4 regions of the Lysinibacillus sp. GW823-FHT02G10 genome follow, and region 3 is predicted to be linked to each of the others. Evidence: riboswitches for the same ligand, from Rfam matches in the RefSeq annotation. Region 3 holds a riboswitch; each other region holds the start of a gene.
What was found. A riboswitch is a leader RNA that binds a small molecule or an ion and turns the genes downstream of it on or off. The one in region 3 is predicted to bind S-adenosylmethionine.
Positions count from the first base shown of each region.

Region 1: it holds a riboswitch for S-adenosylmethionine, as region 3 does, so the genes downstream of both, AC1RFD_RS16750 (O-acetylhomoserine aminocarboxypropyltransferase/cysteine synthase family protein) here and metK (methionine adenosyltransferase) in region 3, are expected to answer to the same signal.
Region 2: it holds a riboswitch for S-adenosylmethionine, as region 3 does, so the genes downstream of both, AC1RFD_RS03075 (YezD family protein) here and metK (methionine adenosyltransferase) in region 3, are expected to answer to the same signal.
Region 4: it holds a riboswitch for S-adenosylmethionine, as region 3 does, so the genes downstream of both, AC1RFD_RS20260 (bifunctional homocysteine S-methyltransferase/methylenetetrahydrofolate reductase) here and metK (methionine adenosyltransferase) in region 3, are expected to answer to the same signal.

Region 1 covers NZ_JBXAJI010000005.1:248,825-253,139, reverse strand. Annotated here, with positions in the region: gene AC1RFD_RS16760 (DASS family sodium-coupled anion symporter) at 1-516, opposite strand, end outside; gene AC1RFD_RS16755 (glycerol-3-phosphate acyltransferase) at 712-1,344, opposite strand; SAM riboswitch class I at 1,500-1,613, shown strand; gene AC1RFD_RS16750 (O-acetylhomoserine aminocarboxypropyltransferase/cysteine synthase family protein) at 1,730-3,031, shown strand; gene AC1RFD_RS16745 (hypothetical protein) at 3,364-3,747, shown strand; gene AC1RFD_RS16740 (homoserine dehydrogenase) at 4,211-4,315, shown strand, end outside.
Region 2 covers NZ_JBXAJI010000001.1:617,650-621,964, forward strand. Annotated here, with positions in the region: gene AC1RFD_RS03065 (TetR/AcrR family transcriptional regulator) at 1-44, shown strand, start outside; gene AC1RFD_RS03070 (DUF418 domain-containing protein) at 28-1,122, shown strand; SAM riboswitch class I at 1,293-1,388, shown strand; gene AC1RFD_RS03075 (YezD family protein) at 1,459-1,614, shown strand; gene AC1RFD_RS03080 (flavin reductase family protein) at 1,705-2,190, opposite strand; gene AC1RFD_RS03085 (VOC family protein) at 2,340-3,125, shown strand; gene AC1RFD_RS03090 (amphi-Trp domain-containing protein) at 3,496-3,774, opposite strand; gene AC1RFD_RS03095 (cold-shock protein) at 3,920-4,120, opposite strand.
Region 3 covers NZ_JBXAJI010000002.1:466,138-470,452, reverse strand. Annotated here, with positions in the region: gene pckA (phosphoenolpyruvate carboxykinase (ATP)) at 1-1,210, opposite strand, end outside; SAM riboswitch class I at 1,600-1,718, shown strand; gene metK (methionine adenosyltransferase) at 1,977-3,173, shown strand; gene AC1RFD_RS12140 (gamma carbonic anhydrase) at 3,353-3,865, opposite strand; gene AC1RFD_RS12135 (alpha/beta hydrolase) at 3,999-4,315, shown strand, end outside.
Region 4 covers NZ_JBXAJI010000010.1:28,236-32,550, forward strand. Annotated here, with positions in the region: gene metH (methionine synthase) at 1-314, opposite strand, end outside; gene AC1RFD_RS20260 (bifunctional homocysteine S-methyltransferase/methylenetetrahydrofolate reductase) at 307-2,154, opposite strand; SAM riboswitch class I at 2,244-2,344, opposite strand; gene AC1RFD_RS20265 (protoporphyrinogen oxidase) at 2,444-3,838, opposite strand; gene AC1RFD_RS20270 (globin-coupled sensor protein) at 4,078-4,315, opposite strand, start outside.

The DNA of each region.
Region 1 (4,315 bases), on a different contig from region 3:
CGGTACTACCGCGCCAGCTCGTGCTGTAGCAGAAGGTACAAAAAATGCGAGGACGATAGACACTAAAATAGCGCCAAATACGATAGCTTTTGTTTTCGTTCCTACCAGTGAAAGAATCCAAAGTGCAAGTCGTTTATGTAGATTAGTAATTTGCATTGCTGCCGCTAGAAAAAGAGCTGCTGCTACTAAAGCAACGGCAGAATTACTAAAGCCACTTAAAGATAATTTTAATGCGCTAGCTGTTCCTAGCTCTGTAGTTGGATTATCCATTGACGGAGCGAGTCCTAGTAAAACAGTTACTAGTGCAATGATCATGGCCGAGCTCACAGGATATGAAACGGCCTCTGTAACCCAAAGGATGACTGCAAAAGCTAAAATGGCTAAAGCTCGTTGCCCAGCTATAGGTAAATCACCATTGTTAGGTAAGAAGGTAATAATGATTAGTAACGCGAATGCCAAGCCAATCCATAGTGGCTTTAAATTAAGTTTTGTAGCTGCTTGCTTTGGTGAAGACATATTTTCTCATCCTTTCTACGATAAAAATGACGATTATTATCCATAACATCGGCCTGTATAATGTTTTATTGAGATAAGAATATGTCTATTTTATTGTAGAAAAAAATCTATGTGAAAATGGTGTTTTTTACAGCAATATGAGTAGATAAAGAGAAAAAATACGGTCACAAAAAATACAAAAATATCCATTAAATATTATTTCTTTTTCTTAAAGGCAGATGTTACTTTAGGCTCTGTTCCATTGACTAATCGTTTAATATTTTCGAGGTGCAGGATGATGGCTATGCCAAAAAGAAGAAGAGCTATAATGGTTGGGCCAATGCCAGGAATCCATAAATAAGTTACTGTACAAAACACGAGATAAAATTCTAGAACACCTACAATTAAATAATTTGTTGCAAAGGATAAAATAACAAATAAAATAAGTGCAAATAAACCAATCTTCCAATCAACAGCAAGTAAAATACCAATGATGGAGGCCGTTCCTTTCCCGCCGTTGAAGCCCATGTAGAAGGGGAAATTATGACCTAAAATAACCCCAGCAGCCATAATATAAGTAAGCAGCCAAATTTGTTCTTCTGTTAAATGAATGGCGTCCCCTAGATAAAAATGCGCACCTATAATAGCGACAACGCCTTTGCCTATATCGATGAGGGCTACTAAAACGCCATACTTCCAGCCAAGGGAAAGAGTAGCATTAGAGGCACCAGCATTACCGTGGCCAGCCTTTTTTAAATCAACCCCCGATAAAAATTGAGCCACTTTAGAGCCGTGAATACAGCCTATTAAATAGCCAATCATAAGAAAAATGATCACGGCCTTTACCATAAAAATACTCCTCTCAAAATTTTTTCTAAAATAGTGTATGCGTTCATATTACGTATAAGAGCAGACAGAAGTTTCGGAAAAAATAAAATTTACTTGTTGACAGAAAAAAACTCTATGTTTATACTGTGTAACAACGATGGAAATTGAATCTCATACTCTTATCAAGAGCGGCGGAGGGATAGGCCCTATGATGCCCGGCAACCAGTAAGCAATGAGCTTACTAAGGTGCTAATTCCTACAGATTCTTACTTGGATCTGGCAGATAAGGGGAGGAAAACTTGCAACCGCAACCCTCTTCTTAGCTGAAGAGGGTTTTTGTTTTCTACAGAAAAATCCTCCTCATCTCCGGTACCATCGTAAAAAAATAACCATTTGGAGGTACACAATGACAAATTTTAAACCAGAAACATTGCTGTTGCATGGTGGTCAAGAGCCAGACCCAGTGACGGGTTCTCGCACAGTTCCAGTCTATCGCTCAACTGCTTTCGTATTTAAAGACACTGCTCATGCGCAACGTCTTTTTGCCTTAGAGGAAGCAGGGAACATTTACACACGAATTACCAACCCAACAGTTGATGTGTTTGAAAAACGTGTGGCTTTATTGGAAGGTGGAACAGCAGCAGTAGCACTTTCATCTGGTGCAGCAGCTATCGCATTTTCCATTTTAAATCTAGCTGGAGCTGGTGATGAGATAGTAGCAGCTAGTTCTTTATATGGTGGTACGTATAATTTATTTGCTAACACATTGCCAAACTATGGTATTAAAACAATTTTTGTAGATGAAACAAACCCAGAGAATTTCAAAGCAGCGATTACTGATAAAACAAAAGCTGTCTTTGCAGAGGTTTATGGTAATCCAAGTTTAAAGGTTTTAGATATTGAGGCAGTAGCTAAAATTGCACATGATAATGGTCTACCATTAATTATTGACAGCACGTTCGCTTCTCCTTACGGTTCTACACCTATTGAATACGGCGCAGATGTTGTAGTTCATTCAGCAACTAAATGGATAGGAGGTCATGGTACAACTTTAGGGGGCGTTGTTGTAGACGCTGGTAAGTTTGATTGGACTAGCGGTCGATTCCCTGGTTTTACTGAACCAGATGCCTCTTACCATGGTCTACGTTATGGAATTGATACAGCTTCTGCTGCCTTTGCTACAAAGCTACGTGTACAATTATTACGTGATTTTGGTCCAACATTAAGTGCTGATGCTGCTTTTAATTTATTGCAAGGGTTAGAAACGCTTCATCTGCGTATCCCTAAACACAATGAAAATGCATTGGCAGTGGCTGAGTATTTACAAAACCACCCATCTGTGGAGTATGTAAATTATAATGGCCTAGAAGATTTTCCGACACATGAGTTAGCAAAAAAATATTTAAGAAATGGCTTCGGTTCAGTGCTTACATTTGGCATAAAGGGTGGACGAGAAGCTGGGCGAAAGCTTATTGATAGCGTGAAATTATTTTCACATGTAGCAAATGTAGGTGATGCAAAGTCATTAATTATTCATCCAGCTTCCACTACTCATCAGCAACTATCAGCAGACGAATTAGTTCAAGCTGGTGTAACCGAGTCGCTCATTCGCTTATCCATCGGTTTAGAGGCAGTAGAGGATATTATTGCTGATTTAGATCAAGCCATTACACAGGCTACAACAACTGAACAAACAGTAGAAGCTTAAAGTTTAAAGAAAATGGTAAGATGTTGTGACGTTAACGTATTTTCTCATTCGATTAGCCTCATTTGGTAATGCGTTAAACGTTGCTACATCAATCTATTACTGCACCCGTTAATTATCAGAACCTTATAAAAAATAATACCAAGTAATTTTATATGTATTATTGACTTTATTAAATCCATGTTATATACTAGGAAATAAGTTAACAGTACGAAAATTTTTTTAAAAAAGGTAAATGTTTTCATAAGTGCTCCCCCACTTTTGAATATATAGAAGAGTAGTTGCCTAGCCAGTGATTACTCTTCCCAAAAACTGATGATAAAGGAGTGTTTAAAATGGGTAACATCTATAGTGCGCAAAACATTGTATCCTATCTAATATATGAGCTAAATGAAGGGCATGTATTTGTCAACAATAAATCCATTCAACACCTTCTTACATCAGTCGAAAGAAAATGGCAGGAAGTATTTGGTCATACAGCATTTCAAGAACATGTTTTTACTGAAAAGGACTTTACTGTAAAGGAAGTATTTGAGGCATATGAACAGTACGGTGTGAGCCATATCTCACTTCCTGCAACAGAGTTTTACTTGAAGTATGGTACATTTCAATTAGTGGAACGTACGTATGCAATACCAAATTTTACAGAAGAAGAGATTAGTCTTGTTCAACAAGCTTTAGCACAATATCGTTATCAATTGCTTTCAAAAGCAAGTTAAAACCCCCTCATATTTTTAAGCTCATTCTCTGCTGCTACAGGGAATGAGTTTTTTCTTTAAAGGGATTGTTATGAGTGTCTGAGCATACATATATATAATAGAAGAAAGACATTCATATATTGAAATGTAAATAGTCAATATTTGTTCAAATCTTATAGATTGATTAATAAAACGTATAATAAAGGGAATGAAACCGATTTCTTTTGCACATCTAGAGAAAACAAATGTCCTTCCTAGAAAGATTTTTCTTGTGCAAAGCGTGTATTTGCGTTACAATTTTCTTTAAGTTAAATTTTGAATTATTTGAATTTGTGTGTGTCCTAACACATATAGAAATAGCGAAACTCATACAAAGAGAGTTGTTGGCTAAAGACTGCGGTGGGTGTCAAATTGTCATGACACAACCCCATGGAAAATTAGCTTTAATGAAACTGCGGAATGTAAGTTGGAGGGAATAACAAGAATGGCAACTATAAAGGCAGCGATTTTAGGATTTGGAACGGTAGGTCAGGGGATTTACCATATTTTAAATGAAAAACGAGAAGAGCTAAAAAATAAATTAGGTATT
Region 2 (4,315 bases), on a different contig from region 3:
TACATAGCGTTATCCAAGGGGGCAAAGATGACAAAAAGAAATGATGATCGGCGCATTGAAGGTCTTGATTTTGCAAGAGCTCTCGCCATGCTTGGCATGTTCATTGTCAATTTTGGCGTCATAACAGGTTCTACAACGAATGGTTCAACATGGTTAATTGCCTTCCAACATCTTTTCGAGGGACGTGCTTCGGCCGTATTTGTCATGCTAGCAGGAATAGGGACAGCCTTAATGACTCGTCAGGCTAGAGAGAGTAAGGACCCAATCCTTCTTCGTCAAAATCGACTTACTTTGTGGAAGAGGGCGCTTTTGTTATTTACGATAGGGATAATTTTATATGCAATCGGCTGGACAGGAGATATATTACATTATTATGGCGTGTATATGTTTGTTGCTGCTTGGTTGATTGCCCAATCCAAGAAAATGATGATCTTCATAATCGGTGCCATCCTTATCCTTTCACAATGGCTTCAAATTCAATTTAGTTACCTTGCTGGTTGGCATCCAACATATGTGCTACTAGAGTATCTTGATTTTTGGACACCAGCAGGATTTATAAGAAATTTGATGTTTAATGGCTATCATCCACTATTCCCCTGGATTTGCTTCTTTCTGATAGGTATGGTAATGGGCACATTAGATTTAACAAATCATACATTAAGAAAAAACTTACTGGTGATAGGTTTATTGTTAGTCATCATGACTGAGACTTGTTCAACGTTATTCATTAAGATGACAACCATTCATTTATTAGATGTAGAGAGTGCATTGTATTTATTTGATACAGGACCGATTCCACCGAATATGATGTATGTCCTATCTAATTCGGCTTCGGCTATTGTCATCATTGTTGGCTCCATCTATCTTGTAGAGACATGTAAAAATAAAGTTATTCAATCTTTCATATTAACAGGACAAATGTCTTTAACGCATTATGTTGGCCATGTTGTTATAGGCATTGGAATACTAATTATTTGCCAAAAGCTGGAGAACCAAACACTTGCTTTTTCCATGCTGTATGCCTGCTGTTATTTTTTAGGATGTGTCGTTGTTTCTGTATGGTGGAGGACTAAACATCATCGAGGCCCACTTGAATTCATGATGAGGAAATGGAGCTTGTAATAAATTAATGGATTGCCATCTATTTCTCACTGACTAGGCATAAAATACTTTAGGTTTAGGGAGTCTTTTAATCTAAACGACATATTGCATAGTATTCAACTAGGTTTTCTAATATTTTGTATTGACATTCCTATAGCAGAATTATAGAATTATTTTCAAGAAACGCAGTACTCTTATCAAGAGAGGTGGAGGGACTTGGCCCAATGAAGCCTCGGCAACCGAACAACAGGTGCCAAATCCAACAGATGGTGTCTGAGAGATAGGAGGGGCTATCAATCAGTTTGATGCGTTGGCCTCTTTATGAACAATAAGGATAAAAAAGAAGGGGTGTATCGTATGGCTCAGTCAGTAAAAGTAGATGATAAGAAACTAGAGGCAATTGCGAAGGCGATTCAAAATCTTGAATTTGGTGAAGTGCATATTACGATTCAAGATGGTGTGATTGTGCAAATTAATAGGCTTGAAAAGCAGAGATTTCCGCAGAAAAAATAACAATGATTTCAGTAGAACTTATGTCAAACGGCCACCTATAAGCATGAAGGATTTCCTGTGCTTACAAGTGGCCCTTTTTTTGTGTAAAGACTAGCTATAAAAGCTTTTTGGTATGGGACCGATATGACGGCGATGATAAAGCAAAGGCTCTTTTTGAGCATTTGTAATGTCTACGACCTGCCCAATAAAAATGGTATGGTCGCCAGCATCGATTTGCTGAAATGTTTTACATTGTAAATTAGCTGCTGTATCATGTAAAATCGGTAGTCCTAAAGAGGAAGTTGACCATTTTGCTTGTGCAAAGCGATCAGGGATTTTACTGGCAAATAGTGTACATAAATGCTCTTGATCACTCGCTAAAATATTGACCGCAAAATTTGGCGCAGTCGTGAAATAAGGATGGAGCTGAGATTTTTTATCGAGTGACCACAAAATAAGGAGCGGGTCGATTGAAACAGATGCAAAGGAATTGACGGTTAAGCCAATCGGTTTTGTGTCATGACATGTCGTGACAACTGTTACGCCTGTAGGATAATTACCTAATGCCAATTTAAAAGCAGCTACTAAATCTGTCATTCAAATCACCTCTTTATGAAATTAGTGAACGGAGTTTGTAGGTAAACGAAACTTTTTTTCATATCCTACTAGTAACTCCTTTTCTTGAGTAAATTTTAAACTAATCAAACATACAGGTAAAGGTAATGGGGAAAGAAAGGGGAATGGCCATGACTTTATATTTTGATCATTTGGTTCATCAAGTGGAATCACCAGAAAATATAAAGGTTTTCTTCAATAAACGAAATGTCCATACAGTGAATGGTGGGCAGCACACGATGTGGGGGACTTATAATACGTTAAGCTACTTTGGCTTAAGCTATATTGAACAAATTGCTATCTATGATCGTGATTTATTTGAGCAAGCGGCACAATACCCATATTCCCTACATTATACGTTTAAACGTGATCAAGAGCGCCAGGGATTTTCTCGAATTGCTCTGCGCACAAAAAATATTGAGGAAGAGGGTCGACGCTTGCGAGCATTGGGCTATGAAGTATATGGACCAGATGCATGTAGCAGAACAAGACCAGATGGCACTGTGGTAGAATGGAAGCTACTGCATTTTGGTAAGCCAGATCTGCCAATTGATTTTCCATTTTTGATTGAATGGGCGGAGGAAGATGAAGAACGTTTGGTTCAATTAAAGGCAAGTGGTGCCATTGATGTCAAACAGGCTATAACGATGGAATCCGTCCAATTCTACGTCAAGGACATGCAGGCAACAGTTAAGCTGTGGCAAGAGGTGTTACAGCTACCAGTGCCTACGCAATATGAGCAGTATTTGTCACTACAGCTACCGAATATGCGCTTAGATTTCTATGAGGAAGAGAGCGCGATGACAATTACACTTGGTCATGTCAAAGAGGGACCATTTGGTGTGACATTAAAGGATCCTAAACGAACAAAGGAAACTTTAGTTTGCCCTGGTGCTTTTTATTGGATAAATCGATAAGGAGAAAAGGCTGGGCCATAACTAACTGGGACCTTCATTAAGCCGAATAATCTTTAAATTAACAAACATGATAACTAGAAAAACCGAACTATTCCGAAACACTTCGTAAGCGTTTTAGTGGATAGCTCGGTATTTTTATGGGCTGAAACAATTTTGCTCCCGCCTTTTTACATAAGTATTGAAAAACAAAACCATCAATAGAATTTCTGATGCTGGCTACTTGCTTTCTTGTGGATTTAGCGTTACAGAGGAGACCCTGGAGCGAAATCACCCCCTCACCTTGCTAAAATTTTAGCTAGTGACATGATCTTTAATTCAACAATATGGAAAAATCCACTTCATCAAAAAAGTGGATTTTCGTTGCCAATTATTATTCAATTGTCATTTTTTTCGGTGTTTCTGTACCTGTATACCAATCAAATTCAATTTCAAATGAATGCTTGTCGCCCTTTTTTGTATAGGAGTATTCGATTTTGAGCTGTTCACTTGGGCTGACAACTGTTGGCTCTGTGTCTTGAACAAAAGTGAATTCACCATTTTCTTTAAGCTTTTTTGCAATCGTTTCCAGTGTTGCTGCAAATTCTGCTACACTTTGTCGTTCTTTATGCTTCAAAATAACTTCAGTCATGGGTTTATTTTGTTTTTGCATCGAAATCCCTCCTTACGTTTTGTTACTTCTATTATAACATGGAGGGGGCATTCAGCTTATAAAACAATACAAAAAGCGGATGAAGGAAACGATGCATTTCCTAATCCGCTGCTAATCTGGAACTACACGGATAGTCCCATTACGCTTATAGTTTTACAACATTTGATGCTTGGGGTCCACGATTGCCTTCCACAACATCAAATGAAACCTTTTGACCTTCTTCAAGTGTACGGAAGCCTTCCTCCTGGATGCCCGTAAAATGAACAAATACATCTTCGCCATCATCACATTCAATAAAGCCATAACCTTTTTCATTATTGAACCACTTTACGATCCCCTGTTGCATAAGCATTCGCCTCCAATGCGCTTGAATGTAAAATAAAGTTAAATAAATGGTGCACTCATTGAGAAAATGTGAAAAAATTGCATTTTCTCTTAGAACATACAGGAATTGAACAAATAAGTCAATTGATTGACGAAATGCTTGCATATCTGGCTTTCTTTTTTTTCACAATTAAGACTATAATGGAAATGAACAACA
Region 3 (4,315 bases):
TTGCAGGAAGTGGAAGGAATGGAGACCCGAAGCAAGTAGAGAATACTGGTTCTGGCTCAGTCACACCACGTTCAGTTCCAGCAAGTTTAGAAGTGAACCCGCTTAGGAAGTGATACATCGCTTGTTCTTTTGTTAATTTACTGATTGGAGGTAACACGCCAAATGCATCAGCTGTTAGGAAGATGATTGTTTTTGGATGACCTGCAACAGAAGGATCAACGATATTTTCGATGTATTGGATTGGATAAGCTACACGTGTATTTTCTGTTAGTGAACCATCATCATAGTCACAAATACGAGTTTCTGGATCAACAGCTACGTTTTCTAATACAGAGCCGAAGCGGATTGCATTGTAGATTTCTGGTTCTTTTTCAGCAGAAAGGTTGATTGTTTTTGCATAGCAGCCACCCTCAATGTTGAATACACCATTATCAGACCAACCGTGTTCATCGTCACCGATTAGCTTACGATCAGGATCAGCTGATAACGTCGTTTTACCAGTACCAGATAGACCGAAGAATAACGCTACATCGCCAGCTTCACCAACGTTTGCTGAGCAGTGCATTGAAAGAATACCTTGTTGTGGTAATAAGTAGTTCATGATACCAAAGATAGATTTTTTCATTTCACCAGCATATTCTGTACCACCAATTAAAATAATTTTCTTTTCAAGTGATACGATGATGAATGTTTCAGAAGCAGTACCATCAACCGCAGGATCTGCTTTAAAGTTAGGAGCTGAGATGACAGTGAAGTCGGCAACATGAGAAGCTAATTCATCTGCTGTTGGACGGATAAATAATTGATGAGCAAAAAGATTGTGCCATGCGTATTCATTGATAACTTGAATGCTTAATTGTGAGTCTTTGTCAGCACCTGCAAAGCCTTTGAATACGAATAACTCGTCACGTTCTTTTAAATATTTTATTACTTTTACATATAGGTTATCGAACACTTCAGAAGAAATCGGTTGGTTGACTTTACCCCAGTCAATTTGATCTTTTGTGCTTTCTTCTTCTACCGTATATTTATCTTTAGGTGAACGACCAGTGTATTTGCCAGTTTCTGCACGAACTGCGCCATCTACTGTTAACATTGCTTCACCACGAGATGTAGCTTTTTCTGCTAATTGTGGTACTGAAAGTTGAACATTTATGTTACCGCCGTTTAATAATTCCTTCAGTTCGTTTGCAATTTCTACTGAATTCATCGATTAAATACCATCCTTTTTTATAGTATTCCCTTGATTTAGAGGGATTTTTTCTTAATTTCAAAAATAGTATAACACAATTGCTTAAATAATCTATACTAATTAAGAAATTATTTTAGAGTTTTTACCACTTTTCAATAAACTGACAAAAAATAATGTTTTTCGAGTAGAATACCATCAATCCTACTGTAATTAGGCACGAAAATTGAGCCACACATATGTTACCACAAGTAGCTAGGTATGTTGTAGGGATTAATTTGCTTCTATTTACATCATCATCCAAGTATGAAAAGTTTTTGTGTAATAAGTTCTTTCCTTTCTATACAGTAATACATAAGAAAATATTTGACAACGTTCGACCTTTTCAGTAACATGAGATTGAACGGATACTCTTATCCCGAGCTGGTGGAGGGTCAGGCCCTGTGAAACCCGGCAACCTGCATGAACTATTTCACGACATGCGTTGGTGCCAACCTGATGCAAGGGAACATCCCTTGAACGATAAGAGTGAAAGGTTACGCAGTCATTATTCCTTTCCTCATGTAAAGTAACGTGAGAAAAGGATTTTTTTATTGCTATAAATCAATGTAAAGGTAAGTATATGTAGTTCTTTCCTTATTATAATGACGGATCTTTCGAAATCCTCGTGTTAAAAGCAGCAGTAACGGCTTGAGAGTTCAATCCTTAGGAGCGGACTTGACATGGGTAATGAGTACCGTATTCATACACAACTACTTATTGTAAGAGTATTTAGGAGGAAAACCAAATGACAAACCGTCGACTGTTTACATCAGAGAGTGTAACAGAAGGACATCCAGATAAGATTTGTGACCAAATCTCGGATGCCATTTTAGATGCTATTTTAGCAGAAGATCCAAATGCACGTGTAGCGTGTGAAACAACTGTAACAACAGGATTAGTATTAGTAGCAGGAGAAATTACTACTTCTACTTATGTGGATATTAAAGGTATTGTTCGTGACACTGTAGCTGAAATTGGCTATACACGAGGTAAATATGGCTTTGATGCTGAGAACTTAGCGGTGCTTGTGGCAATTGGCGAACAATCACCTGATATAGCTCAAGGTGTTGATCAGGCATTAGAGGCACGTGAAGGCTCTATGACAGATGCTGATATAGAAGCAATTGGTGCTGGTGACCAAGGCTTAATGTTTGGCTATGCATGTAATGAAACACCAGAGCTAATGCCATTACCAATTAGCTTGGCACACAAATTAGCACGCCGTTTAACAGAAGTACGTAAATCAGGTGAACTTGCCTATTTACGTCCTGATGGTAAAACGCAAGTAACGATTGAATATGATGACAATAATGTACCGGTTCGCGTGGATACAATTGTTATTTCAACACAGCATGATGAAGAAGCAACACTTGAACAAATTCAAGCAGATTTAAAAGAATTTGTTATTGCACCAGTTGTACCGAGTGAATTATTAGATGCTAATACGAAATACTTCATCAATCCAACTGGCCGTTTTGTAATTGGTGGGCCAAAAGGTGATGCTGGATTAACAGGACGTAAAATCATTGTTGATACATACGGTGGTTATGCACGTCACGGTGGTGGTGCCTTCTCAGGTAAGGATGCAACCAAGGTAGACCGTTCGGCGGCATATGCAGCACGTTATGTAGCAAAAAACATCGTAGCAGCTGGCTTAGCAGAGCGTGCTGAAGTGCAACTTGCCTATGCGATTGGCGTTGCTCAGCCTGTTTCCATTGCTGTCGATACATTTGGCACAGGTAGAGTGAAAGAAAGCGAGATCGTTGAATGGGTACGCGAGTTATTCGATTTACGCCCAGCAGGTATCATTAAAATGCTTGATCTTCGTCGTCCAATTTATAAACAAACTGCTGCGTATGGACATTTTGGTCGTACAGATTTAAATGTACCATGGGAGCAAATTGATAAAGCAGACGCGCTACGAGAAAAAGCACGTTTATAAACTATTGAACTAAAGTAATGAAGTCATTAGAAAATTATTCTGATGTATTAATAAGCAAAGGGGCAACATTGCTCCTTTTGTTTTTTTTACAAAAATACCTCGCTAGGATTCGTGAACATATTCGGTACACGAAAACGCGAGGGATTTTTTCGTTAGTATTGATTTTTTGTGTAGGTTATTTATTTCTGAAGTGATTTATAATATTGACCTTTTTCTGCGTATTCTCGTACGATGCGTTCCATATCCTCTTTATCTTCAGCATTTAATTCTCGGACAACTTTTGCTGGACGACCTAATGCTAAACTATTTGGAGGAATGACTTTACCAGGAGGTACTAGGCTTCCAGCTCCAATAAATGCACCTTCTCCAATCTCAGCTCCGTCTAAAATAATGGATCCCATACCAATTAAGGCATTTTTGCGAATTGTACAACTATGTAAAGTGACTTGGTGTCCAACTGTTACCTCATCTTCAATAATGAGCGGATATTTTGGGCTTTGGTGTAAACAGCAAAGATCCTGGATACTGACACGTTTACCAATAATCGTTGGGGAAACATCACCACGAATAACCGTATTAAACCAAATAGTTGTTTCGGCGCCAATTGTTACGTCGCCCGTAACAGTTGCGTAATCAGCAATGAAAACAGACGGATCGATCTTTGGCGTTTTATCTTTAAATGGATAAATCATGAAAATCGCCTCTTTTCTTTCTATAATGTAGTATTATCGTATCAAATACGCAACTTTATGGAAATATAAAATTAAAATGTGCTATTTATTTCGATATAATCAAAGTGTAATCATTTTTTAGGAGGACTATGTAATGTGGAAATGGGAAGCTGATGGACAAGCAAAAGCTGTGATTGCTATTCTTCATGGTGCTTATGAAAATCACCGTTGGTATGCATGGCTGATAGAGAAATTAAGATTAGAAGGCTTCCACATAGTCATGGGAGATTTACCGAATCATGGAGGTAATGCAAGGTTTGCTCGAGTCCATGATGAAGACTTCAAATTGTACAATAAGTATACAAGAAACCTGATTGAAAATGCTTTTTCATATAATTTACCAACCTTTGTAATAGGGCATGGACTAGGTGCAACATTAATCCTCCATACACTGCAAAAGAGACAATATGA
Region 4 (4,315 bases), on a different contig from region 3:
GCTTGGCGAGCAATTTCCACTGCACGCTTATTAATTACTTCTGCTTTTGTGCCAAGATCATATTCATTTAACACAAGAGGCGTCCCACCAAATGTATTTGTACAAATAATATCTGCGCCTGCCTCTAAGTATTTATGGTGAATTTTTTCAATAACATCTGGTCTAGTAAGCACAAGATTTTCATTACAGCCATCAAGTTCCTCGCCACCAAAATCCTCTGCTGATAAATTTTCATTTTGTAGCATTGTTCCCATTGCGCCATCAAGAATTAAAATACGTTTCTCTAGTTGCTCTTCAATCGAGTGCTTAGCCATGTATACTTACTCCTTTTTTCTGTTCATCCAATTGCTCTATATATTTCATCAACTCTAGTGTCACATCGTAACGTAAAAATGGTGTAATAAGGTAAATCCCATTGAAATATTGCGTAGCCACTTCTACTAATTCTTTGGCAATAGCAATCCCTTCCAATGTTGCCCTTTCTTTATCTTCTCCACATGCTTTCATTCTTGTTAAGGCATCTTCAGATAATTTGATACCTGGCACTTCATGATGTAAAAATTCAGCGCTTTTATAACTCGTAACAGGCATAATACCGATGTAAATTGGAGCTTGTAAATGCTTTGTTGCCTCATAAATCTCTACAATTTTCTCTTTCGTATATACTGGTTGAGAAATGAAGTAGTCTGCCCCATGCTCAATTTTCTTCTCCAAGCGTGTCACAGCACGATCTAACACACGGACGTTTGGATTAAATGCAGCAGCAACTGAGAAATTTGCTTTTTTACGAAGTGGCTTACCTGAGAAAGAGACCCCTTCATTTAATTGCTTAATTAATTGGATTAGCTCCATGGAAGATACATCATAAACACTTGTCGCACCTGGGAAATCTCCTACTTTCGTTGGATCACCCGTAACGGCCAACACATCATGAATACCTAAAGCATTTAACCCCATTAAATGAGATTGTAGACCAATTAAATTACGGTCTCGACATGTAATATGAGTTAGTGGGCGTACACCATGTGAGCTCTTCAACAATGCGCCCATTGCAATATTGCTAATACGTGGAGAGGCCAATGAATTGTCTGCCATCATAACTACATCTGCACCTGCATCATATAATTGCTTTGCTCCTTCAAGGAACCCATCAATCTCTAAATGTCTAGGCGTATCCAACTCTACTATGACAGAACGTTCACGTTTAACTTTTTCATGAAGAGGCTCATACTTTGTTGGCTCCGCTTCCCGAACAATCTCAATCTTTTTAGGCTTCGCAAGCTTCTCCTGAACCGGTGATAACTCTTCTAAATACTTCTTTGCTGCTGCAATATGTTTGGGTGTTGTACCACAGCAGCCCCCTATTAAACGTACACCTTGATCACGCAATTCAACAGCCGCTCGACCAAAATAATCAGCTTCTGATTCATAAACGACACGCCCATCCTCTAAGTCCAGAAGTGATGCATTTGGATAGGCCGACATAAATGCCTTATTAGGAAGTTCTACACCTTCAAATGCCTGAATTGTATGGTGTGGACCTAGTCGACAATTGACACCAACAATATCAGCACCTAGGGCTTCAAGCTCATGGAGAGCATTATTTAAAGACATCCCATTTTGTAGAACACCGGGCTCATGCATAGAAACTTGTGCAATAATCGGCAATTTTGTTTTTTCTCGTAGCATCTTTAAGGTTGCTGTTAATTCTTCAAAATCATAATAAGTTTCAAGTAAAAGGCCATCTGGATTCCCTGCAAGTAAGACGCTTGCTTGTTCTTCAATAGTCGCTAATATTTCATCCAAGGTTGCATCACTTTTACGAATTCCCCGAATACCACCAATTGTTCCTAAAACAAATTGACCGCCATCAGCCGCTGCTCGTTTTGCGATGGTGATAGCAGCTTCATTAAATTGTTGGACACGTGATTCCAATCCATAGCGAGCTAATTTAATGGCATTTGCACCGTACGTATTCGTTTGAATGATGTCAGCACCAGCCGCAATATATTCTCTATGAATCTTTTCAATTAACTCGGGTCTCTGAACATTCATTTCCTCATGGCAATACTCCAATCCATAGCCATATAGCACTGTGCCTATTGCACCGTCTGCCGTCAATACATGCGTTTTTAACCTTTCAAGCAATCCCATAAAATTAGCCTCTCTTCCTATGTCTCTATATAATAAAAAGCCTTCTTTCATAAAAAAAGAAGGCTTTAACGATTCATCATTGTTGTTCCTTCTCATCTTCGACTCAACGGTCTTCTGGATTTAGCACCTGACAATAAAGTTGGTTGCTGAAGCTTCAATGGGCCAGTCCCTCTGCTTCTCTTGATAAGAATTAAGTATGAATTTTTTAAATAATTAAAAGAATCATATCGTTTACTGACGAATGAGTCAAGACTATTTCACATAACAAAGTTTTTTTCCACTTAAAACCTTAGAAATTGGCAAGTTCCTTTGCAAGCTCTTCACCAATTTTTTTCCCGTTTTGAATGCAAGCACCAATACCTACGCCAAAATACGAGCACCCTGCAATCGATAAATTAGGATATTTCTCATGTAATTCTTGTAGTAATCCTTGTAATGCTTCACGATGCGCTAGATCATATTTAGGCATTTGATCAATCCATTTTGTTACATTCACAACGGTTGGCTGCTCCTCTATTCCTAGGCTCTTTCTCACATCTTCTAAAGCAACTGCTGCCAATTCTTCATCCGTCATGGCGCGTAGTTGCTCATAGGCTGGATTGATGCTCTTATAAAAGAGTCGCACAAGTAATTTATTTTCTTTCGATGTATGCTTCCATTTACGACTAGTCCAAGTTGCCGCATTACAAGTTACGTCTGAATTATGGGAAACAATATAGCCCGTTCCATCTGCTGGCAATTTAGCGTCTGGCACATCAAAACCTAAATAGATAGTAATCGCTGACGCTGTCGTAAATTGGTCAAAATAGCGGTTTAAAGATTCATCCTGTAGCAGATTTTGTACAGTATCGTTCGGTAATGCTAAAACGACATAATCTGACTCAATAATTTCACCATTAGCTAAGGAAATTGTGTAGTTCTTATCTTGTTTTTGAACATTTAGTGTAGTAACACCCTTGATAATTTCTACATCGGATAAGGTTTGTTCAAGTCGATCAATTAAAGAAGATAAACCATTTTTAAAGGATATAAATTTTTTGTTCGCTGCTTTAACAAATTGCTCACGATTCGCATCAAAGCCTTTAATAATACTTCCAAAATCATTCTTATAATCAATTAAATACGGTAAAGTAGAGCCAATAGAAAGCTGATGTAAATCTCCCGAATAAACACCTGCAAGGACTGGTGCAATTTGGTTTTTCACCAGTTCCTCTCCTAAATAGTAAGTTAAAAATTCACCAATTGAACTTTCCTTTGTGAAGCCATTGTTTGGCAATGTTAAATCCTTCAACGCTTCTTTTTTTCCCTGCTCGGAAATAAGTGTACTTTCCTCTAAGGATGCTACACTCATCGGTATTCCGAAAGTTGAATCTGCCGGAATAGCATGTAACTCATTATTCGTATAAATATAAGAAATACCTGTTTCGTTGTAAACTAATTCCGCCTCAAAATCAAGCTCCTGCACGAGTTCCATAACGCCTTGATGACGGGCTACAATAGAATCAGCACCCGTTTCCATGATGAAACCTTGTTCATGTGCTGAATATAATTTGCCTCCTAAATATGTATTTTTTTCTATAAGCACTAGACGAACATTTAAATTATGTTCCTTCACTTGACGTTGCAAATAATGCATTGTACATAGTCCTGTAATACCGCCGCCTAAAACAACAACTGTTTTCATCATAACCGCCCCTATTATTCATTCTTTCTACAGTATAATCCTTTTTTCATTGAAAATTACGTAAACCCTTTACAAATTTAGCAAAAATAGAGCTATTTCATCAGTGAAATAGCTCTTACTTTCTGAATCTCTATAAAATTGATCCTCTATAGCGATAACTTCACAACAAACATTTAAATAGGTACTATAGTGTTTATTACGTCTAAAAATATGAAAAATAGAATGTAAATGTTAGTAGTCTATCCTTTTAAATTTTGCGCAAAGCTCGCTAATTTTTCAGCTGAATTTGTTACCTCAGTAAATGAAGTGCCTAATTCACTTAATATGCCTACAATTGCTTGTATTTTTGTTGCCATACACTCATTTTGATCTTTTGCTTCTGTCATGGCTCCCAATATACTCGTAAATTGGCCTTCAGTTTGTAACATATTTTCTTCACCTGCTGCAACTTCATCTTGAATGTTGGTCAAAGAATAC